2 regions of the Trichloromonas sp. genome follow, and region 2 is predicted to be linked to the other one. Evidence: riboswitches for the same ligand, from Rfam matches in the RefSeq annotation. Region 2 holds a riboswitch; the other holds the start of a gene.
What was found. A riboswitch is a leader RNA that binds a small molecule or an ion and turns the genes downstream of it on or off. The one in region 2 is predicted to bind molybdenum cofactor.
Positions count from the first base shown of each region.

Region 1: it holds a riboswitch for molybdenum cofactor, as region 2 does, so the genes downstream of both, ABYV89_RS04290 (ATP-binding cassette domain-containing protein) here and ABYV89_RS03300 (substrate-binding domain-containing protein) in region 2, are expected to answer to the same signal.

Region 1 is NZ_JBFHGD010000031.1:1,640-14,168, reverse strand. Features, by position in the region: gene ABYV89_RS04295 (iron-containing alcohol dehydrogenase) at 1-1,141, opposite strand, end outside; molybdenum cofactor riboswitch at 1,741-1,860, shown strand; gene ABYV89_RS04290 (ATP-binding cassette domain-containing protein) at 2,020-2,754, shown strand; gene ABYV89_RS04285 (iron-containing alcohol dehydrogenase) at 2,899-4,047, shown strand; gene ABYV89_RS04280 (ATP-binding protein) at 4,075-5,745, shown strand; gene ABYV89_RS04275 (sigma 54-interacting transcriptional regulator) at 5,738-7,285, shown strand; gene ABYV89_RS04270 ((Fe-S)-binding protein) at 7,370-9,334, opposite strand; gene ABYV89_RS04265 (FAD-binding protein) at 9,365-10,702, opposite strand; gene ABYV89_RS04260 (electron transfer flavoprotein subunit beta/FixA family protein) at 10,731-11,543, opposite strand; gene ABYV89_RS04255 (hypothetical protein) at 11,875-12,342, opposite strand.
Region 2 is NZ_JBFHGD010000022.1:4,642-24,613, forward strand. Features, by position in the region: gene ABYV89_RS03265 (hypothetical protein) at 1-910, opposite strand, end outside; gene ABYV89_RS03270 (cache domain-containing protein) at 1,608-3,587, opposite strand; gene ABYV89_RS03275 (sigma-54-dependent transcriptional regulator) at 3,584-4,966, opposite strand; gene fdnG (formate dehydrogenase-N subunit alpha) at 5,340-8,345, shown strand; gene ABYV89_RS03285 (4Fe-4S dicluster domain-containing protein) at 8,342-9,184, shown strand; gene nrfD (NrfD/PsrC family molybdoenzyme membrane anchor subunit) at 9,188-10,399, shown strand; gene fdhD (formate dehydrogenase accessory sulfurtransferase FdhD) at 10,548-12,005, shown strand; molybdenum cofactor riboswitch at 12,014-12,132, shown strand; gene ABYV89_RS03300 (substrate-binding domain-containing protein) at 12,216-13,019, shown strand; gene ABYV89_RS03305 (ABC transporter permease) at 13,029-13,715, shown strand; gene ABYV89_RS03310 (ABC transporter ATP-binding protein) at 13,719-14,456, shown strand; gene ABYV89_RS03315 (molybdopterin molybdotransferase MoeA) at 14,423-15,637, shown strand; gene mobB (molybdopterin-guanine dinucleotide biosynthesis protein B) at 15,649-16,158, shown strand; gene ABYV89_RS03325 (twin-arginine translocase TatA/TatE family subunit) at 16,186-16,371, shown strand; gene ABYV89_RS03330 (response regulator) at 16,645-17,373, opposite strand; gene ABYV89_RS03335 (hypothetical protein) at 17,665-19,200, shown strand; partial or broken gene ftsH (ATP-dependent zinc metalloprotease FtsH) at 19,265-19,972, opposite strand, start outside.

The sequences.
Region 1 (12,529 bases), on a different contig from region 2:
CGATGACGCAGTCGAGGGTCGCGGTGCGGGGGTTGGTCAGCATGCAGGCGTCCTTCATGGCGTTCTCGGCCATAATGCGCAGATCGGTTTCCTTGACGTTGAGCGCCGTGAGGCCGGCGGGGATCCCGATGTCGCTGGAGAGCTTGCGGATCGCAGCGATCCCCTTGGCGGCGGCTTCGACGTCGGAGAGGCCGCTGATGTTCTCACCCATGGCAACGGCGATGTCGGCGAAGCGCTTGGGGTTGGAAATCATGTTGAACTCGCACACCGACGGCAGCAGGATGGCGTTGCAGACACCGTGGGGCAGGTTGTAGAAGCCGCCGAGCTGGTGCGCCATGGCGTGAACGTAGCCGAGCGAGGCGTTATTGAAGGCCATGCCGGCCAGGTACTCGGCGTAAGCCATCTTGTCGCGAGCCTCAAGGTTCTTGCCGTTGGCCACAACCGGACGCAGGTACTCGGCGACCAGTTCAATGGCCTTGATGGCGCAGGCGTCGGTAATCGGGGTGGCGATGGTCGAGACATAGGCCTCGACAGCGTGGGTCAGGGCGTCCATGCCGGTAGCGGCGGTCAGGGCAGCCGGCTTGCCGACCATCAGAACCGGATCATTGATGGCGACATTGGGGGTGCAGCGCCAGTCGACGATGGCCATCTTCACCTTGGTGTCGGTGTTGGTGATGATGCAGAAGCGGGTCATCTCAGAAGCGGTGCCGGCGGTGGTGTTGATGGCGACGAAGGGAGGCATCGGCTTGCTGGTTTTGTTGACCCCTTCGCAGTCGCGGATGTGGCCGCCGTTGGTGGCGACCATGCCGATCCCCTTGGCGCAATCGTGGGAAGAGCCCCCGCCCAGGGAGATGATGGCGTCGCACTTGTTGTCCTGGTAAACCTTCAGTCCGTCATGGACGTTCTTGTCGGTCGGGTTAGGCTCTGCGCCGTCAAAAATAATCACGGACACGCCGGATTTCTCGACCTGCTCCTTGATCTGGGCAGCCATACCCATGGCGGTAATCCCTTTGTCAGTGACCAGCAGGGCCTTCTTGGCACCGAGGGCCTTGACCTGATCGCCGGCTTCCTTGGAGGAACCAACGCCCATAAGAGATACGGTGGGAATGAAGAATCCGAAAGTCTGATCTGCTAATGCCATTGTTTTTCTCTCCTATTTAATACGGTTGAGGATTATGCCCATTGACCTGTCATGCCATGGGACGCGCACTTGCTTTCAGGCACCGAGCGCCGACTATCAAACGCCTGCACCTTGTCAAATGATCCGCTTGAAACTGGAACAAGCAAATCAAACGATGGTTGGTACTTGAGCAACAACGATGCCAGCTCTTTCATGACGACACAATATTGCGTAAACACGATACTTTTCACGCCCCCCACAATCACTCCAAACCCCAGCAGTGCTGCACCATGACGGTGCATACTGTTCCACTATACACCAATCTGCACCATCCGCGACTCGGCGCACCATCCCGTCAGCACGTCGCCACGGTCCACCGACGCCCGCACCTGCCTGCGATCCACATTGGATCACCACGCACCATTACGGCCCACCGTGACGTTCCACATTGGCACACTTCGGGTCGACAGGGAACAGGTCACCCAGGGGCCAAAAACACATTTCCATTTTTCGGCAGCCGACCCGAACCCACCGGATAACGTAGACGGAATAGATTCTGCCGTCGGCGGCACCAGGCAAAACAAACAGCTTGTTTAAAGTTGTGCATGGGTCTTGCACTTTATCCGCCCGTTCTCCGAGCCCATCCTCCTAAAGGTAACATCTCAGGGAGGCCGGCCGACGGGTTGCGCTGGAAACGGCGTGGCCTCCCGAATTCGGAAAGGAGACTCTCCAGCAGGCGGCCAGGGTGACCGTTGACAGGCATGGGGTTCTTCCACATCAACAGGGGGAAGCCCATTTGTTTACGGGAGCGGACACTCGATATGAACGGAAAGATTTTCAAAGACATACTGGCCATGACAGTCAACCTGGTTCTCAACCTGCTCCAGCAAAGGTAGCTAATGCAACCGATCTACAGTCTGCACCATATCGTCAAAAAACATGCTTCCCGGCCGGTCCTCGATATCGAGCAGATGGAGCTTTACCCTGGCCGCAGCTACGCCCTGCTCGGGCCGAACGGCGCCGGCAAAAGCACCCTGCTCGAGCTGCTGGCCCTGCTTGCTCCGCCATGCGCCGGAACCCTGCAGTTCGCCGGAGAGACGGTGCGCTGGAACAACCGCGCCCTGCGGTATCAGCGGGGCCGGATCACCCTGGTCCACCAGGCTCCCTACCTCTTTAACCGCAGCGTCTTCGACAACCTCGCCTTCGGCCTTGGCCTGCGGGGTATCCATGGCGCCAGCCAGCGGCAGACCATCGCGGCCGCGCTTGAAAAGGTCGGGCTGGACGGGTTTGCCGCGCGCCACGCCCGCCGGCTTTCCGGCGGCGAAGCCCAGCGGGTTGCCCTCGCCCGGGCGCTGGTGCTTAAGCCGGAGGTTCTGCTGCTCGATGAACCGACCGCCAGCATCCATAGCGAAACCGTGCCGGCACTCGAACGGGTGATTGGCGAACTGCGCGATGCGGGCACCACCCTGGTCGTCGCCACCCATGACCGGGGGCAGGCCGCCCGGCTGCAGTGCCTCCCCCTGACCCTGGAAAACGGCCGCCTGGCGACCCCGGACCTCCACTCCCCCCAACCGGGCGTTCCGCTGCTGTCCGGGATCGGGCGCTCACCCAGCGGCCACTGTTGCGCCGCCTGACTCAAATCGCGAAGCCTCGATGGCCAGGGTTGCAGAAGCCAGGAGCTCCTGCCGGCAGCAGGTTGATTGGGGCATAGCCCCGATCCGGCGACCGTGTTATCATGACTATTTGCAGACGAATTAAATGAGCGGGAGTTGTCATCGATGAATATCAGCAAGTTTGTCACTCCGGAGATCATCTTCGGCCTCGGCTCCCTGAGCCAGATCGGCGAAAGCGCCGTGCGCCTTGGGGCGTCCAAGGTCTTTATCGTCAGCGATGACGACGTAATGGCAGCCGGCTGGGTCGACAAGGCCCTGCACTACCTGAATGCCGCCGGCCTGAAGGCGGTGGTCTACTCGTCGCTGACCACCAACCCCAAGGACTTCGAAGTGATCGAGGGGACCCGGCGCTACCTTGAATCAGGGTGCGATGCCATCGTCGCCGTCGGCGGCGGCAGCCCGACCGACGTCGCCAAGGCGGTCGCCCTGCTGGCCACCAACGGCGGCCAATTGCGCGATTACGAAGGGATCAACAAAATCATCCACCCGCTGCCGCCGATGCTGATTGTCCCCAGCACCGCCGGGGCCGGCTCGGAGGTCAGCCAGTTCGCCATCATCGTCGACACCGAACGCAAGCTGAAGATGTCGATCATCTCCAAATCGCTGGTTCCCGACATCGCCATCGTCGATCCCGACCTGTTGCGCACCAAGGACGCCAAGCTGGCCGCCGCTACCGGGATGGACGCCCTCACCCACGGCATCGAGTCATATGTCTCGCTGGCGGCCACCCCGCTGACCGACATCCATGCCTGCAAGGCGATCCAGCTGGTTGCCGGCAACCTGCGTCAGGCCGTCAACAACCGCCAGGACATGGAAGCCAACACCAACATGGCGATCGCCAGCCTGACCGCCGGCATCGCCTTCTCCAACGCCATCCTCGGCGCCACCCACGCCATGACCCACCAGGTCGACGGCCTGCTCGACGAACACCACGGCGAAGCCAACGCCGCGATTCTCCCCCACGTCATGGAGTTCAACCTGCCTTCCTGCCTGGAACGCTTCAAGCACATCGCCTGGGCGCTGGGCAAAAATGTCCGCGACACCTCGCCGGAGCATGGCGCCCGGCTGGCGGTCGAGGGGATCCGTGAGCTGATCTTCGACATCGGGCTGGCCAAGGGGCTCGGCGACATGGGCCTGAAGAAAGAAGACATCCCGCAGCTCAGCCGCAACGCCGTCAACGATGCCTGCCTGGTGACCAATCCCCGGTCCGCCACGGCCGCGGAAATCGAACGTATTTTTCACAATGCGCTGTAGCGAAACCAAGCGGGGCAAGGAAGACCGATGAGCGACAGCAAGGAAAAACTGCTCGAACAACTGACCGGGGTCAACTCCTCCAAGCTCAACTATTACGTCGAGCTGAAAAAGCGCAACGAGGAGATCCTGCAGCAGAACAGCCGCCTGGAGATCCTCCACCAGCTGGCCCGCGACATCAACATCGACATGTCGGTCGCCGACATCATCGAGCGGACCTTCGCCAAGCTGCCGCAGACGCTCCCCTGCGATTTTCTCGGCCTGGTCACCACCCGCAACGGGGCGCTCTCGCTGAAAGCCATGATGCCCCGGGATTTCTGCCAGATCGACGACTTTCCGGCACATTCCCCCTCACTGAATGTCATCCGCGACAAACAAGCCGGAATATTCAACCTGGACGTGGAAGGACTTGACCACATCCGCTATAACCCGAAATATTCGACCCCGTTGAAATGCCTGGCGGTCGCCCCCCTGCTTAAGCGGGACGAGGTCTTCGGCTCGCTGATTGTCGGCAGCAGCGGCGAAGACGCCTACCGCGAGGCCGACCTGCGCTTCGTCCAGCACCTGGCCGACCAGCTGTCGATCAGCATTCAGAACGCGCGCCTCTACAAGCAGGTGTCGCGGGCAAAAAAAGAGTGGGAAGAAACCTTCAAGGCGGTTACCGATCCGATCCTGTTGATCGATACCGACTACAACGTGCTGCAGCACAACGACCGCCTGCCGGAGGAACTCAGGGAGGCCTGGGAGCGCGCCGTCGTCAACAAGTGCTACAACCGCCTCAAGGGACGCACGAAGCCGTGCCGGGACTGCCCGGTCCATGAGGTCAAACGCACGCACCAACCCTTTTTCCACCGCCTGCAGACCCCGGCGGGGAACCTGCTCGACATGTCCTACTACCCCGTCTTCAACGAGGACAACCAGGTGGTGGCAATCACGGTGCTGATGAAGGACGTCACCCAGAAGACCAAGATCGAGGGCCAGCTGGTGCACTCGGCCAAGCTGGCGGCGATCGGTGAAATGGCCGCCGGGGTCGCCCACGAACTCAACAGCCCGATGACCGTGATCATCGGCACCGCCCAGCTGCTGCTAAAGCCCCTGCCGACCAATTCCGAAGACGGCGAACTGCTCGGCGACATTGTCAACTGCGGCCTGCGCTGCAAACGGATCATTCAGAACCTGCTCACCTTCTCAAGGCAGGACCAGGCTCCGGTCAGCGACACCGACATCAACAGCGAAGTGCAGCGGGTGCTGGGGCTGATCCGCTACCAGATCAACCGCAGCCAGATCCGGATCGTCGCCGACCTCGACCCGGAGCTGCCGAAAATGAGCGCCAACGGCCCGCAGATCCAGCAGGTGCTGACCAACTTTCTGGTCAACGCCCGCGACGCCCTCAAAGGGGTCGAGCGGGAAAAAATCATCAAGGTGCGCACGTCAATTATCGATCGCAAGGGACAGCGCTGTGCCATCATCAGCGTCACCGACAACGGCAGCGGGATTCCGCCGGAACACCTGCCGAAGATTTTTACCCCTTTTTTCACCAGCAAGGAAGCCAGCAAGGGAACCGGACTCGGACTCTCGGTCAGCCTCGGCATTGCCGAATCGCACCAGGGGACGATCGAAGTGGAAAGTACTCCGGGCAAGGGGAGCACCTTCTCGCTGCTGCTGCCGCTGAACCCTGGGGAGGGGCTGCAAAATGACTAAACACAGGGAGGAAGGCTTGGCGCAGACCAGGGTATTGATCATTGATGACGAAGGGGATGTCTGCACCTTTTTCCGGCGCCTGCTAAGCCGCCTGGGCTATGACGTGGTCACCGCTGAAAACGAACCTGAAGCAGCCAGAGCGCTCGCCAGTCACAGTTTCAACGTCGCCATGGTCGACTTGAAATTGCCGGACACCGACGGGCTGACCCTGCTGAAAAAAATCAAGCGGCAGCAACCCCAGTGCGAAGTCATCATCATGACCGGCTACAGCACGGTCAAAACGGCCGTGACCGCCATTCAGCTGGGCGCCTATGAATACCTGGAAAAACCGTTCGAGGACATCGACGAGATCGAAAGGCTGATCGACCGGGCCGCCAGCTACGGCACCAGCATCAGCCAGGGACAGACCGGCGACGAGGAATGGGCCGACGTGGCCAGTGCGGTCGGCTTTCAGGTCGGGCGATCTGTTGCCATGCGCCAGATGGTCTCGCTGGCCAACAAGATCGCCGGCAAAAATATCAACGTGCTGATCCAGGGAAAAACCGGCACCGGCAAAGAGGTGCTGTCGCGCTTCATCCACGCCGCCTCCAATCGCTCGGGGCAGCCGTTTCTCCCCATCAACTGCGGTGCCCTGCCGGAAAACCTGCTGGAGAGCGAACTCTTCGGTCACGAAAAAGGCGCTTTTACCGGCGCCAACCAGACTCGCCGCGGCATTTTCGAGCTGGCCAACCGCGGCACCCTGTTTCTCGATGAAATCGGCGATGCCAGCCCGCTGATCCAGGTCAAACTGCTGCGGGTTCTGGAAACCGGTGAATTCATGCGGGTCGGCGGCGAAAAGCCGCTTCGCACCGATGTGCGGATCATCGCCGCTACCAACGTCGACCTGGAAAAGGCCATCGCCGAAAACACCTTCCGCGAAGACCTCTACTATCGTCTCAACGTGGTGCGCCTGGAAATCCCCTCCCTGCAGGAACGGCACGAAGACATCCCCCAACTGGCGGAATTCTTCACCCGGCAGCTCAACCCCGACCTCAAGATCGCCCCGGCGACCCTGGACCTGCTGAGCCGACATCCTTGGCCGGGGAACATCCGAGAGCTTTCCAACACCCTGCGCCGGGCCGTGGTTCTCTGCACGGGACCGGTGCTGCTGCCGGAACACCTGGGCGGCCCCCTCGAATCACGCCCCGCTCCTGCTGCCGCCGCAGCCCGGAAAACCCGCAGCACTTCCGAGGGCGACAGCTCCGTCGAAGAGTTCTGGACCCACTACGGCAGCGAAGGGGTTCTTGAACAGATGAGCGACGGGCAACTGCAGCAGATGCTCCACTCCCTGCACGGCCTGGAAAAGAGCCTGGTCAAGGTCATGGCCCGCAAAGGGTTATGTCCCGAGCCGCAGCAGGGGCTCAGGGACAGGGAACTTGAAACCATTCGCAAAACCCTCGAACAGCATCACTGGAACATCACCGAAGCGGCGCGGACCCTGGGCATCGGCCGCAACACCCTGCACCGCAAAATAAAGAAATTTCAGCTGCGCGAAAGCTGAACCATTGATTTCGCCGAACGAAAAACGCCCCGCATTGCTGCGGGGCGTTTTTCGTTCTGGCATATTCGGAAAGAGCTGGCGGAATTATTGCCGGGGTCGCATCGACTCGGCAACCACCTCGGCGATATCCATGACCCGAACCGCCTCGCCCTGCTCATCCTTCAGACCGTCGGTTATCATGGTCATACAGTAGGGACAGCTGACGCAGATGGTATCGGGATTCTGCTGCAGGGATTCCTTGACCCGAGTACGGTTGATCCGGCGGCCGCTGTTTTCTTCCATCCACATCCGCCCGCCGCCGGCGCCGCAGCAGAAAGAATTCTCCCGGTTGCGCTCGAATTCCGACGGAGGAAAGCCGGTTGCCGCGGCAATGACGTCCCGCGGGGCCTGGTAAATATCGTTGTGCCGGCCAAGGTAACAGGAGTCGTGAAACAGGATGCGGCCGACATCCGCGGTGTTCGGCAGTTTAAGCCGCCCGCTTTCGAGGAGTTCGCTGATCAGCTGGCTGTGGGGAACCACTTCGAGGTCGAGGCCATACTGGCGGTAATCGTTTTTCAGGGTGCTGAAACAGTGCGGGCACTGGGTAATGATTTTCTTCACCCCGCGGGCCTTGAGCAGCTCGACATTCTTCAGCGTCATCTGCTCGAAAACGTACTCGTTGCCCAGGCGCCGGACGCTGTCGCCGCAGCAGAGCTCGTCCTTGCCGAGCGTCCCCCAGGAGACCCCGGCGGCATCGAGGATGGTCGCCAGCGCCACGGTGACGTGCTTGTTGCGGGTATCGAAGGAGCCGGCACAGCCGACAAAGAAAAGATATTCGGTCTCTTCGGCGCTGAACTCCTTGACGTCCATCAGGGAAGACCACTTGGTCCGCTCCGAGGGGGCGATCCCCCAGGGGTTGCTGCGCTGCTCCATGTTTTCGAAGAGGTTCAGGAGCTCTTCCGGAAAACGCGACTTCATCTGCACCATGTGGCGGCGCATCTTGACCAGTTTCTGCGGATGCTCGATAAAGACCGGGCAGGCCTCCAGACAGGCGCCGCAGGTGGTGCAGTCCCAGATCGCCTCTTCGCTGCAGCTCCCCTCGCCGCCATCACCGATCAGGGCCAGTTCAGGCGCCTTGGCCGACCCCTTTGCCAGCAGGTTGACCTTGATGTCATGGATGATTTGCCGCGGGTTGAGCTTTTTCCCGGTATTGTGAGCCGGGCAGACATCCTGGCAGCGGCCGCACTCGGTACAGGCGAACGAATCGAACAGGTCTTTCCAGGTCAGTCTGCCGACCTCGTCGGCACCAAGGTCGACCCCGACCTCGAAGATCTCGCGCGGCTGGGTATTCGGTTTTTCCAGGCTGCGGAAGAAACAGTTGCCGATGGCGGTAAAGACATGCAGGTGCTTGCTGTAGGGAATCAGGTAATTGAACAGCACCAGCAGGGCAAAGGCGTGAATCCACCAGAACAGGCCGTGCAGCCTCTCCAGGCCGACCTCGCCGAAGCCGGAAAGGGAATGGGCGAAGAAGACCGAAACCGGCATCCAGGCTGCCGCCCGTTCATGTCCGAGGGCAACTTCGGCCGAACTGATTCCGAAATAGGCCAGCATATGGACGGCGACCACCGCCACGATAAGGTAGCCTTCGTAATTGCGCGCTTCGGGAATGAGGGGGAAAAAGGTGCGCCGGATCAGCGCCGCCACCACCGCGCCGAGGGTGAGCAGGCTGACGATGTCGGACACCAGCCGGATGGGAACATAGAAAAAGTCGGGCAGGTTGGACAGGTGCAGGGCCGGAAAGATCCCGCCGAGGACAAACTCGACATTGACCACGACCAGAAGGATGCAGGCCCAGAAGAAGATGAAATGGTTGACCCCGAAAGGGCGCGCCAGCACCCGTTTCTGACCGAAGGCGAAGGCCAGCATGCTGCGCAGGCGCTGGTCAGGACGATCGAACCGGTTGTCGTCTCCACCGAGCCGCACCAGGCTCAGTCGCTGGTAGAGGCTCCAGAGGAAAAAGGCGCCGGAGCCGGTAAAAAGCACGAAAATGATAAATCTGCTGAAGGTCATATGAATTCCCCGAACGTCGAAATTAAAAGGCTAGGAGGCCGCCCGTGCCGGCTCACCGGTTCCCTGACGCAGCTCCCGGATCCGGCGGGTCAGGGCCGGAATGACCTGGAACAGGTCACCGACGATACCGTAGGTGGCGATCTGGAAAATCGGCGCGTCCTTGTCGCGGTTGATGGCGATGATGACATCCGAATCCTGCATGCCGACCATGTGCTGGATCGCTCCGCTGATGCCGCAGGCGATGTAGACCTTGGGCCGCACGGTCTTGCCGGTCTGGCCGACCTGGCGATCGTGCGGCATCCAGCCGGCATCGACCGCGCTGCGCGACGCACCGACCACGGCTCCGATTTCATCGGCGAACTCCTGAAGTATCGAGAAATTCGCAGCGTTCATCATGCCCCGTCCACCCGAGACGATAAACTCAGCCCCGGCGATATCGACCTTGTTCTTGGCGTCCTTGTCGCTGAAGACCTCGAGCACCTTGGTCAGGATGCCCTGCTCGTTCGGCGCGAAATCGTCGCGCACAATGATCCCCTTGCGGCCGGGCATCACCTCCGGCATGGCCATGACATGCGGGCGGACCGTGGACATCTGCGGCCGATACTTGTCGCACATGATGGTCGCCATGATATTGCCGCCGAAAGCCGGCCGAGTCTGCATCAGGTTCCGCTTGTCATCGATGCTGAGGCCGGTGCAGTCGGCGGTCAGACCGGTTTTGACCACGGTAGCTACCGCGCCGGCGAGATCGCGGCCCATCCCGGTGGCGCCCATCAGGATGATCTCCGGCTTGTGCTTTTCGATCAGGTGACAGATGGCCTCGTTGTAGGGCTGGGTGCGGTAATTGCGATAGACCGGGGCATCGAGCAGATAGGCCTTTTCGGCGCCGTGGGCGAATGCCTCGGCGCAGAGGGATTCGACATTGCTGCCGATCACCACGGCAGAGAGTTCGACATCGAGCTTTTTCGCCAGCTCGGCGCCGGTCCCCAGCAGTTCCCAGGAAACCTTGGCGACCTCCCCGTCGGTCTGCTCGATAAAGACCCAGACCCCCCGGTAGGCGGCCAGCATCTTCTGCAGGGCCGCTTCGGCCTCATCCACCTCAACTTCGGCGCCCCCTCCCTGGCTGGCCAGCTGATCCAGAAGCTTCTGCTCTTCCGGGGTGAAATACATTTCGATGGCCTCGGCGGGGCAGATCTTGACACATTTGACGCAGCCGATGCACTTGGCGGTATTTATGATGGGAGCCCCCTGCTCGTCCATCAGGATTACATCGACCGGGCATGAACTCATGCAACGTTCACCACAGGCGATACAGCGCCCTTCGACCAGGCGGGCGACTCCCCGCGGCTTTTTAATTTTTTTCGGTTCCATGGAAGATTCCTTCAATGACAATGGCTGCCTAGAATACCAGCAAATCCTTATCCAACAGCTTATCAACCAGCAGTTGCGCGGTACCGACCGGGTCGTTCACGCCGTCGCCGATAATCTCGCCCTTGTCGCGCTCGGGCGAAAAGATCTTGCTGACCCAGGTCGGTGAGCCCTTAAGCCCCACGGTCTTTTCGTCAAGCTGCAGAACCTTATTATCCCACAGCTTGATTTCTGCGTTGGCAGCCGCCAGCCGCATGGGAACGGTCGGGTAACGGGGACGGTTGAGCTCGCGCACGGCGGTGATCATGGCCGGCAGCGGCGCTTCGACGATTTCGTAACGCCCCTCGAGCTTGCGGCGAACACGGACCGTGCGGTTCTCCAGGTCGAGTTCCTCGATCCGGTCGACCAGGGTCAATTGAGTATAGCCAAGACGGGTTGCGATGCCGGGACCGGTCTGGGCGGTATCGCCGTCAATGGTCTGCTTGCCGCAGAAAACCAGGGCGACTTCCTCGGTCTCGGCCAACTTACTGATGGCCGCCGAAAGGACCTGGCTGGTCGCCAGGGTATCGGCGCCGCCAAAGCAGCGGTCACTGAGCAGAATGGCTTCATCCACCCCCACAGCACAGGCCTTGCGCAGCGTCGCCACGGCATTGGGCGGGCCCATGGACAGTGCAGCCACCCGAACTCCGAGCTGATCTTTCAGCCGCAGGCATTCCTCCAGCGCGTGGGTGTCATACGGATTGACGATAAACGGGATCCCTTCCCGCACCAGCGTGTTAGTCACCGGATCGATCTGCACCTGGGTGGTGTCCGGGACCTGTTTAATACAGGCAATCACAAGCATAAACGCATCCTTCTCCCCGATTAGATGATTCTTGAATCATGGCACCAAGATAAAACAAAAAAAGCCCAGCAGGGAGTTCTCCCTGAGGGCATCATTGCTGTAGCGCAAGCACCACGATGTGCCAGCCGACCACTCCATAATTGAACAGACTCCACAAATCGTGCCATTTCAATAACGCCACAACCTGTGAAAATCAACTCATAATAGACAATTCGTCCCGACGCGGCAGAGCTAAAAAGGGGCACCCGTGCACCACTACGGAACGGGCGAGCCAGATTGGCACACCGGAAACATTTTTCAGCGAACCATGCCTGTCGATCCCGGAAAGACTTCAGTCAAAATACCCTTTCCTGCTGTACCGACGAAGATCACTGTTGCTTTTGATTTCGGCGTGCAGGCAGCCGATCCGCTGACAGATACCGATACAGTTGGCAAATTCAGCATTTAAGGTGGTAAACATGGCAACGAGGTCAGCCCCGCAACTGCAGACATTGTACACCGGCAGCGGGTCGGAGCAGGTCGGGCAACAGATCTGAACGATCTCGCCTGGCACCCGTTCAAAATTGAAAAAGGTGCGGCTCTGGTCACCGATTACCGGACTCAGCGCCAGCAAACCATCCTGCCGTTCACTTTTCAGCCGGATGGTGATCCCCGGATGGCCGCCAAAAGATGCCAGGTCAGTTACCAGGCTGTGACCCTTGGCACAGAAACACTCCCTGACAACCTGGGGTTCATTGATGGTCGTCTCCACGCCGGGTGACTGGGTCACGGCACCGGTCGTTCGATTAAATATCCCCATAAATCGCACCCCGTAAAAATGACTGAGTAACGGAAATCGGGCTCAATGTGAACCAGGCGGTTGAAGTCAGATAATACGCTTTACGGACCCTGGAGCCCGACAGGCCGGAGACCTCAGGTTAAAGAAACAAGAATTCCCATAAAATTCGCCCCGGACGTGGGTTCCACATACCCAAGTGACTTCTCAG
Region 2 (19,972 bases):
AGGCGCGGATCCTGTACATGGGGGTGTTGGCGAACTGCGTTCCGCCCATCGCCGGGGGAGCGGGATCCTGGGTGTTGTGGCACCAGGTGCACTTGCCATTCGGGTCGCCGATGTCGGTGGGAACGAAGAGGCCGGTGCTGTGGTGGGTCTGGGCGTTGGTGAAGACCAGTACGCCGTTTTCGAGGGTGCCGGTTTCCAGGTTGGCGTCGTGGCAGAAGTTGCAGTTTCCTGCTTCCTTGCCACCGTAGATGAGCGTGGCGCCGTTGTAGACGGCGGGGGCGTTGATGTTGGTGGTGTCGCCGTTAGGCTTGGCGCTCGGCCAGGGGGTGACCATGCTCGGCCGGTAGTTTGGCACGTAGTGGGCGTCGCCCGCATTGGCCGGATCGGCTGCCATGGTGGTGAAGGTGTCGGTGGGGTTTTCCACCAGGTTGTGGCAGGCTTCGCAGTCGCCGGTCTGGGCCAGGGTGGTGGCGTGGTGGACGGTCACACCGCCGACCTGCATGTGGCAGAGGGTGCAATCGCGGAAATTCGGATCGAGATCGTAGACCCCGGTCATCGGGTTCCAGATAAAGGTGTGGCAGCTGGTACAGGCATAGGCCTGGCCGATAATGCCGTTCGGTGCTGCCGTCGGATCGGTGATGATCTGATCGGCCGTGGGGGTTGCGCCCACGGCGGGAACCAGGCCATGGTGGCGGCTCGGCAGGTAGGTCGGCTCGACCGGAATCCCGGCGGGCGGATTCTGGTTATGGCAGAGGCGGCAGTCGGCTTCGGCCAGGTTGTTGAAGGTGCTGTCGGGGATGCCGATGAGCTGGTTGACCGGTGGCGGCAGAACTTTGGCCCAGGCGGTTGCCGAGACGAGCAGGGTGGCCAGCATGGCCAGGATCAGCCTTACGGAGTTTCTTTTGTTCATTTCGTTTTCTCCCATGGTGGTTGTCAGGTTCTGACAGGTGAAACATCATTTAAGTTCGGCTACTGAGAATCTGGGCTTTAAAACACCTCCTTTCGCAAGGTCATGCCGAAGTGACCGATATGCGAGGGTCTCCCCGTCCACCCGGAACAGCGGTCGGCGTTTGTCGGGCCGCACTGGCCTTAACGGGGCCGCAGAAAGCCCCCGGATGTTCCGAAGGCGTCGGGCGACCGCTAGAGGAGCCTGGTTGTATGAAATGGCGGGTCGAGCCGTTTGCAGGAGTATTGAAGTATGGAAGATGAAGACGACGCCATTGTCAAACTCCCCCCTCTTTGACGTTGCTAGCACACGCAAACATGAAACTGTGGCAGGTCATGATACCGGATCAGGTATCATTATTAATTAAAATTAGTTTGCGCAAGCTAACGTTGTAACCATAGAGCAAGGAGTGGTGTTGTCAAGAGGGAAAATTATTAGCAATTAACTATTGGCGCTCCATGGAGTTGATTAAGAGCCCCGAGAGGTTTTGTTTGCGCAACTAATAGTCTAATCGGTTTGGTGGGTTGCATAGCGAACGGTCTGCTGATGGGGTGATAGTGGAACCAGGTTTTTTTGGGAGAGGGATTACGCGGCGGCTGGCATAACCTGTCGGCCGGAGTGTGTACTGCGCTGTGGCGCTGACAGTCGTTTGTTGATGCGGCTAAGGGGATACCGGCAGGCTGACGATGAAGGTGCTCCCCCGGCCGACCGCACTTTCTACCGCGATGCTGCCGCCTAAAGCCTTGATGATGCCGTAGGAGACCGAGAGGCCGAGGCCGGTGCCTTGCTTCTTGGTGGTGAAGAAGGGGTTGAAGATCTTTTCGCGGATTTCCGATGAGATGCCGGGGCCGGTGTCGGTGATGCGGATTTCGACAGTGCCATTGTCAGTGTGGCTGCTGATACTGAGGGCGCCTTTGCCGTCCATGGCCTGCAGGGCGTTGATCAGGATGTTGGTAAAGACCTGCCGCAGTCGTTCGCCGTCGGCGACGACCGGCGGCAGGCTGGCAGCGAGTTCCCGGCGGATCGATACCTGCCGCAGCGGCACCTGGTGGCTGATCTGGGCCAGGATTTCCTCGATGAGGGTGTTGACTCGCACCTGCTCCGGGTGAATGGTCTGTTCGCGGGCGAAGGCCAGCATGCTTTCAGTGATCAGCGACACCCGCTCGGTCTGTTTGAGGATCTCTTCCGCTTCTTCCCGGCCGGATTCCCCCGCCGGGATCTCCATCAGCAAAATTTCCACGTTGCCGCGGATGATGGCGGCCGGGTTGTTGATCTCGTGGGCGACCCCGGCGGCCAGCGAGCCGATGGCCGCGAGCTTTTCGCTGCGCAGCAGTTCCTCCTGGGCGCGCATCAGTTGGAGGCCCTTCTCCTCCAGTTGGGCAGTGCGCCGGGCGACCTGTTTTTCGAGGTCGCGGGTGAGGCTGCCCAGTTCCTCGTCGCGCTGCTTGAGGGCGGCTGTCATCCGGTTGAAGGCGGCGGTCAGCTGGCCGATTTCATCTTCGCCGGGCAGTGGCAGCAGGATGTCCCGTTCGCCGGCGGCGACCCGCTCAGCGCCGGAAGCCAGCTGCAGGATCGGCTTGGTAAGGTGGCGTGAAATTTCCCGCGACAGCAGGTAGCCGACTCCGCCGCCGATCAGCAGCAGGGCGAAGAGGCCGAACCAGGCCTGTTTCTTCAGGTTGTTGAAGGGGGCCTCGAGCAGGCCGACGTAGAGGGCGCCGACCGGTTGGCCGGCGTGGTCGAGGATCGGTTCGTAGGCGGTCAGGTACCAGCGGTCGACCACCTTCGCCCGGGCCAGCCAGGTTTTCGAGCGGTGGAGTACTGCCTCGGCTACTTCTTTGGATACCCGGGTGCCGATGGCCCGCTGTCCGTTGTTGAGGCGGATGGTGGTGGCGACCCGGATGTCGCCGAGAAAGATAGTCGCACCGCCGATCTCGGTCCCCTCGAAGGTTTCGCTGCCGTAGACGATTTCGCGGATACGGTCGACCAGGGGGAGGTTGCCGCTGAGCAGGACGCCGCCGTACAGGCAGCCGAGAACTTCGCCGTTGTTATCGTGGGCGGCGGCCGCGCCGATCAAAAACAGGCCGCGATTTTCGATGGCGGAAGGCCCCTGGCCGGGGGGGGCGATGCGGGCGCGGGCGGCCAGCTCGCTGCCCTCCATGAGCAGGGCATCTACTTCGATCAGCAGGGCGCCGGAGTAGTCCCGCCCGTTAAGAACGTCGGGCAGAAAGGGGAGCTCCGCTAAGGGGGGAGCCTGCTCGTCGGCGTCAGGATTGGCACTGCGCACCAGGATGCGCCCTTGCCGGTCGGTGAAGTTGAGGATGTCGAGCCCTTCGCGACGGCGGATCACATCGAGTTCAGCCAGGATGCGCGGGCGGTCATCTTTCACCAGGGCGTCCTGCAGGCCGGTGGAGTGGGCGGTAAAGCGGATCACGTCCTGTACCCGCTGCTCCTGGTTGCGCAGAATCTCTCGCGCCGAGTTGAGGTCGTTGCTCACTTTTTTCTGGGCTTCGCCGACCACCCAGGCGTTGATCAGGTAGGAGGCCGCCAGCGAGACCAGCAGCAGCACCACCACCAGCGGGGTGAGAGCGGCCAGGGTCAGCTTGCCGCGGATGGCGAGGGAGCCGAAGGGGGGCTTGCTCATGATTCGTCATCCAGGTCGGCGGGGGTCAGATCGTATTCCTTGATCTTGCGGTCGATGGTCTTGCGGGTGACGCCGAGCAGTTGGGCCGCCTGGCTCTTGTTCCACTCGGTTTGACGCAACGCGCGGATCACCTGCAGCCGCTCGGCGTCACGCAGGTTGAGGGGCGGGTTTTCCCCGGCATCGACAGTGTGACGCGGTGCTTCGGGGCGGGTCTTGAACGGCAGCATCGTGACGGTGATGAATTCGCCCCGGGCGAGGATGGCGCCGCGCTCGATGACATTTTCCAGCTCGCGGACGTTGCCAGGCCAGTGGTAGCCCTGCATCGCCTGCAGCGCCTCGGGGGTGATCCCCTTGGGGGGGCGCCGGGCCTTGCGGATCATCGCCTGGAGAAAGTGCGCGGCCAGCGGTTCGATGTCCTCCGGGCGCTCGCGCAGGGGGGGGAGCTCGAGGGCAATGACATTGAGCCGGTAGTAGAGGTCTTCGCGAAAGTTGCCCCGGGCCACTTCTTGTTCCAGGTTCTTGTTGGTGGCAGCGACGAAGCGCACATCGACCTGTCGGGGGCGGGTGGCGCCGACCGGGATGAACTCTCCGAGCTGCAGCACCCGCAGCAGCTTGGCCTGCAGGGACGGGCTGAGGTCGCCGACCTCGTCGAGAAACAGGGTGCCCTCGTGGGCTTCGTCAAGCAGTCCCTTCTGGGCCTGGGTGGCGCCGGTGAAGGCCCCCTTGACGTGGCCGAAGAGCTGGCTCTCGAGCAGGGTTTCCGAGAGGGCGGCGCAGTTGATGGCGAGAAAACGGCGATGGGCGCGGGGGCTGGCGTAATGGATGGTGCCGGCGATCAGTTCTTTGCCGGTGCCGCTTTCGCCGAGGATCAGGACGCTCGAATCGCTGTCGGCGACCTGCAGGGCCAGCTCGTAGACTTCGCCGAAGCGTTCGCTGCGGAAGATCGGCTCGGTCGGCGCGAGGCGCTCGCGCAGTTCCTTCTTCAGCGAGCTGTTTTCTTCGATCAGGCGCTCCCGCTCCAGGCAGTGCTGAACCAGGGCGAAGAGCTTCTCCTGCGGAAAGGGTTTGGACAGGTAGTCGTAGGCGCCGATTTTCATCGCCTCGACCGCCGACTCGATGGTGCCGTGACCGGTCATCATGACGATGGTCAACTCGGGGCGGGCCTTTCTGACCCGGCGCAGCACCTCGATGCCGTCCATTTCCGGCATCTTCACGTCGAGCAGCAGCAGGTCGCCGCCGGCGTCGGTCTCTTCGAGGCTGCGCACCAGCAGGGTCGGGCTGGCAAAGGTCTCGACCTGGTAGCCCCAGGCCTGCAGCATCTTGCCCAGGTAGCGCCGCATCCCTTCTTCGTCGTCGCAGATCAGAATCCTGTTTTCCATAGCACTCCCCCGCACTCTAGTTTCCGATTGAGACGCCATGATACATGCAATTATCGGCTCCATCCAGAAACTTTCCCTTCATATAGTCAATTCCTCCGCAGTTCCCTGACTTTAGCTGATTTATGCGGATTGTCGCCAAAGGCTGTCGTTCGTGTCGAGGTGGGTCGTCGCGACCCTTCTGGGTCATTTGTATGCGGCCGCATCGGCCCTTTCTGGGGTTTTGCCAGTTTTTGCACAGTTTTGTTAGTGTCTGTTTTGACTGAGGAAAAAAGTTTTACTGTATACCGTAAACAGGTTTGGCATGAGCGTTGCGCTAAGGGCAGAAACCCTGTGCTTTGTCATGGGTCAAATCTGAAAAGGAGAGAATGAGTTCATGGGTATTTCAAGAAGAAACTTTCTCAAGGGGAGCGGGCTGGCTGCCGGCACCATGGCGCTGACCGGCAAGCCGGCCCAGGCCAGTGTCGATTCGCCGGAGATGCGCACCAAGGGGCTGCAGGTCAGCACCACGGTCTGTCCTTACTGTGCGGTCGGCTGCGGCATGCTGGTCCACACCAAAAACGGCAAGGTCGTCAATATCGAGGGAGACCCCGAGCACCCGATCAACCAGGGGGCCCTCTGTTCCAAGGGGAGCGCCCTGTTCCAGGTGGCCAACAACGAGCGGCGTCTGACCAAGGTGCAGTACCGCGCCGCCGGCAGCGACAAGTGGGAAGAGAAGTCCTGGGACTGGTCCATGAACCGCATCGCCCAGCTGATGAAGGATTCCCGCGACAAGAACTTCGTCAAGAGCGAAACTCTGGACGGCAAAAACTACGTTGTCAACCGCAACGAGGGGATGGCCTTTCTCGGCGCCGCCGCTCTCGACAACGAGGAATGCTACCTGTGGGGTAAGTTCGCCCGCGCCTTGGGGGTCAATTACCTCGAACATCAGGCTCGAATATGACACAGCGCCACGGTTGCCGGTCTGGCAGCCTCCTTCGGTCGCGGCGCAATGACCAACCACTGGAACGACATCCAGCATGCGGATGTCATCCTCTGTATCGGCTCTAACCCGGCCGAGAACCACCCGATCTCCTTCAAATACGTCGAAAAAGCGATGGACAACGGCGCCAAGCTGATCAGCGTCGATCCCCGCTATACCCGGACCTCGTCCAAGTCGGACCTCTACGCCCAGCTGCGTCCGGGGACCGACATCGCCTTCATCGGCGGCATGATCAACCACGTGCTGCAGAACGACCTGATCCAGAAGGATTACGTCGTCGACTACACCAATGCCTCGTTCCTCATCGACGACGGCTTCGATTTCAACGAAGGGATCTTCAGCGGCTACAACGCCGAGACCTTCAGCTACGCCAAGGACAGTTGGAAGTACAAGGCTGACAAGGACGGCAACGCCCTGCGCGACAAGACCCTGCAGGATCCCCGCTGCGTCTATCAGCTGATGAAGAAGCACTACAGCCGCTACACCCCCGCGCTCGTTTGCGAGATCACCGGTACTGCGATCCAGGACTACATGGCCGTGGTCCGCACCTTTACCGCCACCGGGCGTCCCGATAAGGTGGCGACGATCATGTACGCTATGGGCACCACCCAGCACACCTACGGCACCCAGAACGTCCGTTCCTATGCCATGCTGCAGCTGCTGCTGGGCAATATCGGTATGGCCGGCGGCGGCATCAACGCCCTGCGCGGCGAGTCCAACGTTCAGGGCTCGACCGACTACGCCATCCTCTACCACATCCTGCCGGGCTACCTGAAGGTTCCTGATTTCAACCACGTTGACTACTCGACCTATCTCGACAAGACGACCCCGAAATCGAGCGATCCCAACAGCGCCAACTGGTGGAGCAACACCCCCAAGTACATGACCAGCCTGCTCAAGGCCTACTGGGGCGATCATGCCACCGCCGAAAACGGCTTCTGCTACGACTACCTGGCGAAGAAGAGCGGCAATTATTCTTTCATCAATCTGATGGATCGCCTGCAGGTCGGCGGTTTTGAAGGATTGTTCTGCATGGGGACCAACCCCATCGTCGGCGGTCCCGATGCCAACGCCATCGCTAAGGGTCTCGACAAGCTCAAGTGGATGGTCGCCGCCGACCTCTGGGAGACCGAGACCTCGATCTTCTGGAAGCGTCCCGGCGTCGATCCCAAGACCATCGACACCGAAGTCTTCCTGCTGCCGGCAGCATCCAGCGTCGAGAAGATGGGAAGTATCTCCAACTCGGGGCGCTGGGCCCAGTGGCGCTACAAGGCGGTGAATCCGCCCGGACACGCCGAGAGCGATGCCTTCATCGTCGACCAGATGTTCAAGCGCATCAAGGCCCTGTACGAGAAGGACGGAGTCTTCCCCGAGCCGATCGTCAACCTGTCGTGGGATTACGGCAACGGCCATGAGCCCGACATCGATATGGTCGCGAAAGAGTGCAACGGCACCTTTCTGCGCGATGTGGAGATCAAGGGCAAGCTCTACAAGAAAGGGGAGCAGGTTCCCAGCTTCGCCTTCCTGCAGGACGACGGTTCGACCAAGAGCGGCAACTGGCTCTACTGCGGCTCCTACACCGAAGCCGGCAACATGATGCAGCGCCGCGGTCTCGAAGACCCTACCGGCATGGAGATGTACCACAACTGGGCCTGGTGTTGGCCGGTCAACCGCCGCATCCTCTACAATCGCGCCTCGGTCGATCTCAACGGCAAGCCGCTTAATCCTAAAAAAGCGGTCATCGCCTGGAATGCCCTGACCAAGAAATGGGAAGGCGATGTTCCCGATGGCGGCTGGGCGCCGATGAGCGAAGACGGCACCAAGAACCCCTTCATCATGATCCCCGAAGGCTATGGCCGCCTGTTCGCCGCCGGTCTCGCCGACGGACCGCTCCCCGAGCACTACGAGCCGATCGAAAGCCCGGTTTCCAACATGATGACCCGCCAGCAGACCAACCCGGCGGTGTCGGTTTCCTGCATTGTCAGCAACGTCGACAAGTTCCCCTACGTCGGTACCACCTACCGGGTCTCCGAGCACTGGCAGGCCGGGGCCATGACCCGTAACCTCCCCTGGCTGGTCGAACTGGTGCCCGACATGTTTGTCGAGATCAGCGAGCAGCTGGCCGAATGGAAGGGCTTGAAGAACGGCGATATGGTCACCGTCTCGACCGAGCGCGGATCGATCGAGGCCAAGGCCCTGGTCACGTCGCGGATCAAGCCGCTGCGGGTCAGCGGCCGGATGATCGAGCAGGTCGGTCTCCCCTGGCATTTCGGCTTTGCCGGCATGGCCAAGGGCGGCAGCGCCAACGTCCTGACCATGGCGGTGGGCTGTGCCAATACCACGATCCCCGAGTACAAGGCGTTTCTGTGCAATATCGTGAAAGGGGGTACTGAGGCATGAGTTCCCGCAAAGATTTTTCCAAAGACAAGGTCTTCCTCATCGACATGACCAAGTGCACCGGCTGTCGCGGTTGCCAGGTCGCCTGCAAGCAGTGGAACCAGCTGGAGGCTGAAAAGACCGAGTTCTTCACCGGCGAGGGGTATCAGAATCCCCCCGCCATGTCCGAGTACACCTTCACCCGGATCAAGTTTCGCGACTACCAGAAGAACGGGCAGAACGAGTTCGCCTTCTATAAAGAGATGTGCATGCATTGCAACGAGCCGGCCTGCGCCTCGGTCTGCCCGGTCGGTGCCTTCGAAAAGACGGCCGAAGGTCCGGTCATCTACAAGGCCGACCGCTGCATCGGCTGCCGTTTCTGCATGATCGCCTGTCCCTTCGGCGTGCCCAAGTACGAGTGGAGCAAGGGGCTGCCGCTGGTCAAGAAGTGCACCGGCTGTTACAGCCGGGTCAAGGAGGGGATGAAGCCGGCCTGCGCCGCCACCTGCCCGACGGCGATCACCTACGGCCCCCGTGACGAGATGATCAAGGAAGCGGAGCGCCGCCTGAGTGAGTATCCCGACAAATACATTCACAAGGTTTACGGGATGGATCAGGCCGGCGGCACCAGCGTCATCTACCTGACCAGTCTTCCTTTCGACGAACTCGGCTTCAAGCCGGTCACCATGCGTCCGCTGCCGGGCTACACCTGGCAGGCCCTGCGCCTGGTGCCGGCCGCCTTCCTCACCGTAGGGGGCGGATTGTCGGCCATTTCGTGGATCAACCACCGCAAGGACCGCCTGAAAAAAGAACGGGAAGAAGCCGAGGCGGCCCAATCGACCAGCGAGTCCAAGGAGGACTGACCGATGACTGCAGCCAGATATGTTGTTAATGAAATTAAAGGCTACCACCGGTTCATCAAATTTTTGATCGCGCTGGTGGTGATCGCCGCAATCGCCTCCCTGGCCCGTTTTGTCTTCGGCCTGGGGGCGACCACCAACCTCAACGACACCTACCCCTGGGGGCTGTGGATCAGCTTCGACGTGGTGACCGCCGTGCCGCTGGCGGCCGGCGCCTTCACCCTCGGGGCGATCGTTCATGTCTTCCACATCAAGAAGCTCGAACCGCTGGTGCGGCCGGCGATCGTCACCGGCTTCCTCGGCTATTCGCTGGTCTGCGTCGGCCTGGTGCTCGACCTCGGCCAGCCGCACAAGGGCTGGCACGTGCTGCGCTACTGGAACCTGCACTCGCCGATGTTCGAGGTCGCCATGTGCGTCATGGCCTATACCACCGTCCTCTTCCTCGAATTCCTCTCGCCGGTGGCGGAGAAATTCGGCTGGCACCTGCCGCTGCGGGTGCTGCGCTGGCTGGAGATGCCCCTGGTCATCGCGGCCGCGGCCATTTCCACCCTGCACCAGTCGTCGCTGGGAACCTTCTTCCTGATCGCCGTCGACAAGCTGCACAACCTCTGGTACAACCCGCTGCTCCCGTTGCTCTTCTGGGTCAGTGCGATCTGCACCGGCATGTGCATCATCATCATCGAGGCCACCTCCTGCCACAAGTGGATGGGGCAGCCCAACGAGGGGGTGCTGCTGCGCACCCTGGCGAAGATTCTGCCATGGACCCTGGCTCTCTACATCGGCCTGCGGATCTACAGTTTGATGGCGCTTTCCGATGGGCCGTTTTTCGATCGTCCGGCGCTGACCCTCTCCTTCGTTTTGGAAATGTGTGTCGGCTTCATCCTGCCGATGATCATGTTCACCCAGAAGTCGGTGCGTGAAGACGACCGGCGCCGGGTCATCGCCGCCTGCCTGGTCGTCTTCGGCCTGGTGCTCAATCGCTTCAACGTCTCGATGTTCGGCATGATGGATCCCAACGAGATCTATTACCCCTCGATCATCGAGTCGTTGGTGACCATCGGGATCATCGCCGGCCACATCCTTTTCTTTGTACTGATTGCCAAGTACTTCCCGATCTTTGAGCACCATCCGGAAACGGTCGATTACACGATTCCTGATCATTTCCACAAGATCGATGACGGTCATCCGGCCGAAGCCAAGGCGGCCCACGGCGGATAAGGAAACACCCCCACCCTGACCCTCCCCCTTGATGGGGGAGGGGACTTTTCTTGTGGATAACGGTTTCAATTCCTGCCTGATGGGTGAGACCGTTCCCTCTTTCTCAGGGTGAGGGGCTGGCGTGAAAAAATGATCAAAGGAACAAGCCATGGATCATTCAAGGAATCGCACCATCTACCAGTTTAAAAGCGGCAGCCTGGCGGCAAAAGAACGGCAGGTCGTTCAGGAATTCCCACTGCGGCTGACGGTTAACGGCCGCGAACTGGCGACCCTGATCGCCTCTCCCCATCAGCTCAACTTTCTGGTGGCCGGCTTCCTGCGCAACCAGGGTTTCGCCGGCCATCTCGACGATTTTCTGCAGCTCGGCATCTGCTCTGATTTCGGTGCCGCCCAGGTGCGCCTGAAACGGGAAATTCCCGAGCGGCTCAAGCCGACCCTCACTTCCGGCTGCGGCACCGGCATCACTTTCAGCCTGCCGGAGGCGGCCGCGCCGGCTGAGCTCTCCGCTGCGCCTGCGGCAACCTTCAACCCTGATGCGGTGTTCGCCCTGATGAAAGAGCTGCATCGGCAGGCCGAGAACTACCAGAGCCACGGCGGCATCCACTCGGCGGCGGTTGGCGACGGCCAGCGCCTGCTCCTTTACGCCGAGGATCTCGGCCGCCACAACACCCTTGACCGCATCGCCGGCGAAGCCCTGTTCAAAGGGATTGACCTGTCCGGCAAGATGCTGGTCAGCTCGGGGCGGGTCTCCACCGAGATGGTGGCCAAGGCGGCCCGGCTCGGTATTTCGCTGATCGCTTCGCGCACTTCGCCCACCGACATGGCAGTGCAGATGGCCGAGCAGGCCGGCATCACCCTGATCGGCTACCTGCGCGGCGAAAGCTTTGAAGTCTATTGTCATCCGCAGCGACTCGCCGCTCCCCGGCTGCTGCCGAAGATCGCCGGTGTCACCGGGGTTATCCTGGCCGGCGGCGAATCGCGTCGGATGGGGAGCGACAAGTCGCTGCTGCCTTTGGCCGGCGGCCGCTTCATCGAGCACGTCTACCGGCAGATGGCCGAACTGTTCGACGAGGTTGTGCTGGTGACCAACTCACCGTCGCTGTACGCCGATCTCCCCTGCCGCAAGGTCCCTGACATCTACTACCGGCAGGGGGCGCTGGCGGGGATCCACTCGGGGCTTTGCCATGCCCGCAGCGAACGGTCCTTTGTCGTTGCCTGCGACATGCCCTTTCTCTCTGCCCCGGTCATTCGTCAACTCTGTGCCCGGGGTGACCAGGGAGATGTGGTGATCCCCCGCAGCGGCCACGGTCTCGAGCCGCTGCACGCGCTCTATTCCAAGCTCTGCCTGCCGGCGATCGAACAGGTGCTCGACGCCGGAAGGCGTAAAATTATCCAGTTTTTCCACGAAGTGCAGGTGGTCGAGGTGCCCGCAGCGGAACTGCTGCAGGTCGATCCCGAGGGGATGTCCTTTCGCAACATCAACACCCCGCAGGAATACTTCGCCCTGCGCGACCAGCTGCCGGTGACCCCGGACCCGGCTTGCGCTGCGGCGAAAAAAACAGCCGCCGCAGAAAAAAGTGCAAATTCCGGTAGGCGGATGGCGTAATTCGCTATATAATGACAACTCTCCGAATCGTATGGCCTACCGGGTTCATCCCCAAGGCCTGCGGTCTACGGGTTCGGCTGGAAACGGCCGGGCCTCCCTTTTGGAAAGGAGACCCTCGGTTGACTGGCGTACGGTGCCGGTTGGAGGCCCTTTCCGTTTCGGGAGGGGCTTTTTTATTTCGCCACTTTACGTCAACCAAGGAGATCCAACATGTTCATCACCCGCTTCCTTCTCGTCCTGCTTCTGCTGCTGACCACCCTGACCCCTTCGCTGGCCGGCGCCGAGGAGCGCCTGCGCCTGGCCACCACCACTTCGACGGAAAACTCCGGCCTGCTGGCCGAGCTTCTGCCTCCCTTTGAGAAGGCCAACGACTGCAAGGTCGACGTGATCGCGGTCGGTACCGGCAAGGCCCTCAAGCTCGGCGAGGCTGGTGACGTCGATGTGGTGATGGTTCATGCCCGGAGCCTGGAAGATGCTTTTGTCGCTTCCGGCTACGGCGTCGAGCGCAAGGACGTGATGTACAACGACTTCGTCCTGCTCGGTCCCGCGGCCGATCCGGCCGGCGCGCGCGGCAGTGCCGACGTGGCCGAGGCGATGCAGAAGATTGCCGCTGCCGCCGCCATTTTCGTCTCTCGCGGCGACCAGTCGGGAACCCACAGCAAAGAAAAAGAGCTCTGGCAGGCGACCGGAGCGGCACCGGCCGGGGACTGGTATCTCGAGGCGGGGCGCGGCATGGGCGAGGTGATCACCATGGCCACCGAGCGCAAGGGCTACACCCTCTCCGATCGCGGAACCTGGATCGCCTTCGCCGACAAGAGCGACCTGCAGATTGTTTCCGAGGGGGACAAGCGGCTGTTCAATCCCTACGGGGTGATCATGGTTAATCCGCAGCGGCACCCCCACGTCAAGCAGAAGCTGGCCCAGTCCTTTATCGACTACCTGCTCTCCGGTGAAGGGCAGGCGGTCATTGCCGGTTTCAAGAAAAACGGCAAGAACCTCTTCTTTACCTACTGAGACGAAGATTTGAGTTTCATCGGCGAATCATTCAGCACCGCCATTGCGCTGCTCTTGGCCCTCGACAGCGAGGTTCTGACCACGGTCTGGACCTCGCTGTGGGTCTCCGTCGTGGCGATACTCATCGCCATGGTTGCCGCGGTGCCGCTGGGAGGCGTGATCGCCCTGCGCGGCTTCTGCGGCAAGCGGCTGGTGCTGACCCTGCTCAATACCCTGATGGCGCTGCCGACCGTGGTGGTCGGGCTGCTCGTCTACGGCCTGATCAGCCGCCAGGGGCCGCTGGGCGAGTTCGGTCTATTGTTCACTCCCTGGGCGATGGTGATCGGCCAGGTGGTGCTGGCGGTGCCGATCGTCGCCCATTACACGGTGGCGGCGGTGGCCGGGGCCGACCCGCGCATTCTGCCGACCGCCCGCACCCTGGGCGCCGGGCCGGTACGCAGTGTGCTGCAACTGCTGCTGGAAGTGCGCTTCGGCATCATCGCCGCGGTGGTGGCCGGTTTCGGCCGGGTCATCGCCGAGGTCGGCGTGGCGATGATGCTCGGCGGCAACATTCGCGGCTACACCCGCACCATGACCACCGCCATCGCCCTGGAAACCAGCAAGGGGGAGTTCGCCTTCGGCCTCGCCCTCGGCCTGGTGCTGATGGCGGTCGCGTTGCTGGTCAACCTGTTTCTCAACCTGCTGCAGCAGAGGTGATATGTGACACCCCTTTATGAACTGAACAACATCGAGCACCGGCGCGGCAATCAAAGCGTGCTGCAGATCGACCGGCTCGAACTGCAGGCGGGCCGCCTTTACGCCCTGACCGGCGCCAACGGCGCCGGCAAGAGCACCCTGCTGCAGCTGCTGGCCCTGCTCGAGTGGCCGACGTCCGGCACCCTGCGCGTCGATGGTCTGCCGCTGCCGCTGCAGGACCGCCATCTCTGCCGCCTGCGCCGGGATATCACCCTGGTGCACCAGTCGGCCTTTCTCTTCTCCGGCACGGTGGCGGCCAATCTCGCTTTCGGTCTGAAGCTGCGCGGGCTGACCCGGCGCGAACGGGAGCGGCGCACCCTCTGGGCGCTGCAGACCGTCGGCCTGGCCGGTTTCGCCGAGCGGCGGGGCAACCAGCTTTCCGGCGGTGAAGTCCAGCGGATCGCCCTGGCCCGGGCCCTGGCCCTCAACCCTCGCATACTGCTGCTCGACGAACCGACCGCCGGCCTCGACGGCGACAGCGCCTTGGCTTTCGAAGGGCTGCTGGCCCGTCTGCGCGACCAGGGCCTGTCGATGGTCATGTCGAGCCACGATCCGCCCCTGGTGCAGCGCCTGGGGGCCGAGGAAATCCGCCTGGTCCAGGGGCGGATCCTGGGGCAGCCTTGCTCCAATAATAAATCCAATCGGCTGACCGCCACCGGGAGTCCCTTATGTCTAAATCCTTTGAAGACGCACGAACGCTGATACTCGCCCAGGTGCGCCCGCTCGCCGTCGAACGGGTCGATCTGCTCGACGCCGTCGGCCGCGCTATCGCCGAGCCGCTCGACGCCGGCCTCGACATGCCCCGTTTTGACAACTCGGCGATGGACGGTTATGCTGTGCGCGCCGAAGATTGCCAGCCTGGCACGGTGCTGCCGGTGATCGGCTACATCCCCGCCGGCGGCCGGGCCGAACCGGCCCTGAGACCCGGTTGTGCGGTGAAGATCATGACCGGCGCGCCGCTTCCCCCCGGCGCCGACGCGGTCGTCCCTTTTGAAGAGACCGACTCGGGGGACGCCGCAGTGACCATCCACGGCAAGGTGAAGGCGCAGGACCACATCCGCTTTCGCGGCGAGGACATCACCGCCGGCCAGCGGGTGATGGAAGCCGGAACCACCCTGCGTCCGGCGGAGATCAGCCTGCTCGCTTCCTTCGGCTGCGCCCGGGTGGCGGTCTACGGCCGGCCGAAAGTGGCGATCCTCTCCACCGGCGACGAACTGGTCGAGCTCGGCCAGCCGCTGACGGACGAGACCATCATCAACAGCAACTCCTGGTCGCTGGCCGCCGCGGTCAAGGAGGCCGGCGCCGAACCGGTGATGCTGGGCATTGCCCGCGACAACCTGGAGAGCCTGCGCGAAAAGCTGACCGCCGGGCTGACCTGCGACGCCCTGATCACCTCGGCCGGGGTCTCCGCCGGCGACCGCGACCTGGTGCGCGAGGTGCTGGAAGAACTCGGCGTGCAGCAGCTCTTCTGGAAGATCGACATCAAGCCGGGGCGTCCCACCGCTTTCGGCATGAAAGGCGCGGTGCCGGTCTTTTCCCTCCCCGGCAACCCGGTCTCCAGCATGATCACCTTCGAGGAATTCGCCCGGCCGGCCCTGCTCAAGATGATGGGGCACCGGCAGGTGCTCAAGCCGCTGATCAAGGCGACCCTCAAGCAGCCGGTAAAGAAGAAGCCGGGGCGCACCCACTTCATGCGGGTCACGGTATTCGCCGAGAATGGCGAACTGGTGGTGGCCAGTTCGGGGGATCAGAACACCGGCATCCTGCGCACCATGCTGCGTGCCAACGCCATCGCCATCCTCTCCGCCGAGCGCGAACGCTACGAAGCCGGCGAGGAAATCCAGATTCATCTGCTCGATCAGGTTACTGACCTGGCCAATTGATAGGAGTAATCATGAGAAGCAAGGCCATTTCCTTTGTCGCCAAGTCGGGGACCGGCAAGACCACCCTGCTGGAGAACGTCATCGGCGAGCTGAAAAGCCGCGGTTACAGGGTCGGCGTCATCAAGCACGATGCCCACCAGTTTGATATCGATCATCCCGGCAAGGATAGCTACCGCCTCACCGCCGCCGGCGCCGACACCATGCTGATCAGTTCGCCGGCCAAACTGGCCCTGGTCAAGCAGCATTCGGCGTCGCCTTCGCTTGACGAGTTGCTGGCAACCTACTTCACCGACGTCGACCTGGTGGTCACCGAAGGCTTCAAGAAGAGCGGACTGCCAAAAATCGAGCTGCACCGCAAGGAGCGCAGCCCGACGCTGATCTGCCGCGGCGAGGAGAATGACCCGACTCTGCTGGCGGTGGCCAGCGACGACCAGCTCGATCTCGACGTGCCGCTGCTCGACCTTAATAATCCCGCCGCCATCGTCGATTTCGTGGTGTCGGCCCTCAATTTGCGCAAATAACCATTTCCCAATAAAGGAGCAACACGTATGTTCGGACTCGGAACCCAGGAAATGCTGATCATCCTCGTGCTGGTAATGATCGTCTTCGGCGCGGGCAAGCTTCCGCAGGTAGGAACCGCCCTCGGCAGCGGGCTGAAGAATTTCAAGAAGGGGATGAAAGAGGGCGTCGAAGAAGCCCAGATCGTTGATGAGAGCGACAAGCCGGCGGTTTGATGTTTTTCGACAGTGGGACGAACAATAGCCACCTGCTCTGCGGGTGGCTATTGTCGTTGCGGGCCGGGTATGTGCCGCTTGCGCTTTTTTCAGGAAGCAGATCTTCTGCGCCAGGGTGCTTTTGCGGGCGCTGTCTTTCCGCGGTACCTTCCCTTTTTGCCGACAATGGGAAAGGGAGAGGGAGTCCTCTTCAATGGGTTCAAGGGCTTATGGTGAAAGCCGAAGTGAGCCCGCGCAAAAGCCGCCGGTCGGGGGTGGAGGAGCCGCGGCCGGCTACCAGAAAGGGGTGATGCAGCGAGGCTGGATATAATGTCTGAGAGCCTCGACATCTTCAAGGCGCAGCCCGATAAACTGAATGCCAAGGCCGCACGGAAGGTGAGGCTTGAGTTTGTCCTCCGGGTAATTGACCCAGGCGATGCGCCCTCCACAGGCGATGATGCGCTGTGGGTCGGTGAGAGCGAATTCCAGGTGCAACGGAGTCCCCGGAGCGAAGATTTGGTCGGTTTCCAGGAAAATGCCACCGCTGCTCAGATTGATTGAATAGTCAGAAAGTACTTCGCGAGTTCCATCCAGGGTGAAGGAGACACGGATGCGCGCTGGGATGCGAGGAGCCTGGCGGCCACTGAGGCTCAGATAGCGGGCGGTAACCTCCAGAACCTGATGCCGGTCAAGGGGTTTGTTGATGATGTCGTCGCAGCCTGCCAGCCGGCATCGCTCCAGATCAGCATCGTTGGCCGTCATGGTGATGATCACGACCGGAGTCTTTTTCAGCAGGGGGTCGCTTTTGATTAGTCTGCAGGCTTCGTCGCCGTTCATCACCGGCATGAAGAGATCCATAAAGACCAGGTCCGGTTTCTCCCTGCGTACCGCCTCAAGGGCTTCCTGACCATTGCGTGCGACCAGCATGTCGATCTCGTCCCGGTTGAAGAGGCTTTGCTCCAGTTCCAGAAAAAGTTCCATATCATCAACAAACAATATTTTTTTTTTCTGCCATATGGACACCTTCTCGGTCTTGCCAAGGGCAAATGAGCCCTTGCCGGATTTCCATGTCCCGTAATTAATACGTTAATTACGCAAGAAGGTCAATTGCTTATGGAGCGTTTCAGGGGCAGGAGATTCATCCGGCGGTTCATGCTGAGTTTGCCTGGGCATGCCATGGATTTCAATCCGGGGAAAAAAGAAAAGGGCAGATGATTCAGGCGGAAGATGAAGTATAATGCCGTGGCCCCAGGGTACTCATCCTTTCGCAGGGGGGGCAGAATAACTATTTCCATCAAGTGATGAGAACCGTCTATGCGGCATGTTTTGGCCTGGATGTGGCTGACATTTCTGACCCCTCTCTTTGCGTCCTGCATCGCCGCCCCCCGGGTGGCCAGCAACGTGGAGACATCTTCATATTCCCTGGTCTACGATCTGGCCTCCAATTATGAGCTCAAGATCAGTTCGCCGGATCTGAACCGAAAGGTGGCTGCTCAGAGCCCGGGCCGGCCTCGCCTGCTTTTTCCTTCTGATAATGGTCTCTCCGATCCGTCGATCACCTCGCTTGAAAATCTCAAGATTTCCCTCGACAGCGATGCCCCCTCCCCGCAGGCCGGTCTGCTCTTGAAGTTTTCCGACGACGAGGGACGGCTTCTTGACCGGGCCGAACTGGACACCCGGGTGGTCGATGAAGCCTGGGCCCTGGGGCTTGGCCTGTCGAGCCGCACGACCTGGGGCGATGAGGGCGTTCCCGCTTATGCCCTGGGGGTCTCCTCCGAGTTGAGCGGCCTTTGGGCGCCGAGCGATGGGGCTGTCGTTCGCGAAGGGCACACCCTGCGGATTCCCGAAAAAACCGGGGTGCGAAGTTTCGCCCAGGCCAGCGGGATTGCCGAAGACGACCTGCTGACAGCGCTGGCCGAAGAGGGTGTTTCCGCCTCTTCCGACAGTTTCCTCGATGCCGAGGCCTGGCAGCTCATCGGCCAGCGGTTCGGCCTTGCGATCGAACCCCGACGGCGCCATTACCTGGGATTTCACGATGTCGCCGCGGGGCTGGGCGACGATGGCACCAGGACCCTGCTGCTGAGCCTGGGCGGTTTTCTGCCTGAATGGGGGGGGGAGCTCGTCACCACCTACCGTCTGCTGCAGAACGATGAAGATTCCGGTTCGGATCGGGCCGGCTTCACCGAACAGGCGCTGGGGCTCACCTATGTCGAGCATTTCGAGCGCTGGTTAAAGTCGTTCAGTCATTCGCTGAGCTACTTCGATTACCGGGAGAATGATCTGGATGAAGCCACGTCTGCCGGGGCGGCCGAGACTCTCGCGCAGATCCCGGAGGACGGGGAGCGGTGGCGCAACAGCACCCTGCTCAGTGCCGGCAGCGACCTGGATTTTCCATTTCTCGGCCTGATCAAGGGCTACCGCATGGATCTCAGCTATGAAACCGAAACCATCGTATTGCGCTCGGAGTCCGGCGATGCGCGGCGCAATACGGTGGTGGGCAGCCACCTGAAAATAAAGACCGACCTGGGCACATTTTACGGCCGGGTCCAGCAGTCCGAGGCCGTCCGCAAGCTGATGTTCGGGGTGCAGAAGCAGGGGTGGGCCGATTCACAGTTCAAGCTTTACGTCGAGGACATCAATCCCCTGACCTCCGGAATCGCTGAAACCAGGGTCAGCGGTCAGCTCCACGTGCCCCTGGAGCGGTCGCTGTTCGACGTCTTTACCCTCGATGTCTGGAAGATCGCCGAAGACAACCTGTTCGCGCCGCTGCGGCGCCGCGGCTACCTGGTCCCCATTCGCGGGCGCCATGTGCCGGACCTGAACAACAGCAGTCCGGGGGGGATCCCCTGACGGGAGCGGCCGCGGATGAAATTTTCCCTCTGCTCTAATCCGATCCTCGAATCATGCCGTATGCTTAGTCGGCTGGGGAGGCTTGGGGAACCGGCGGGGGCAGCTGGTGTCCGGATAAGAAGCGATCGAATTGCTCGCGATCGATCGACTCTTCCACCAGCAGCAGCTGCGCGAGCGCGTCGATCGTTTCACGCTGGTCGGAAACAATTTGTACGGCACTCTCCTCGGCTGAATGCACCATGTTCTTGATTTCCTGATCGATGATCCAGGCCGTTCTTTCGCTGAAGGTCTTTTCGGCGGCCAGCTTGCGGCCGAGAAAGGGGTGCTCTTCGCCCCGCGGATAACTGAGCGGCCCCAGGCGCTCGCTCATGCCCCATTGACAGACCATTTTCTCAGCAAGGTCCATGACCTGTTTCAGGTCGTTTTGAGCCCCCGTCGAAAACTCACCAAAAAACTCCTTTTCGGCGGCCCGCCCGCCAAGCATGACCGCCATCCGGCTGCGCAGATAGCCGCAGCCAAAATGGTAACGATCGTCTTCGGGCAATTGCTGTGTCATGCCCAGCGCCTGCCCGCGCGGGATAATGGTGATCTTGTGGATGGGGTCGGTATTCGGCAGGCAACTGGCGACCAGGGCATGTCCGGCTTCGTGGATGGCGGTGATGCGCTTCTCTTCGTCGGTCATGAAGAGCTTGCGTTCCATTCCCATCAGCTGCCGGTCCTTGGCCCGCTCGAAGTGACTTGCGCTGACCCGGTCGACATCCTCCCTGGCGGC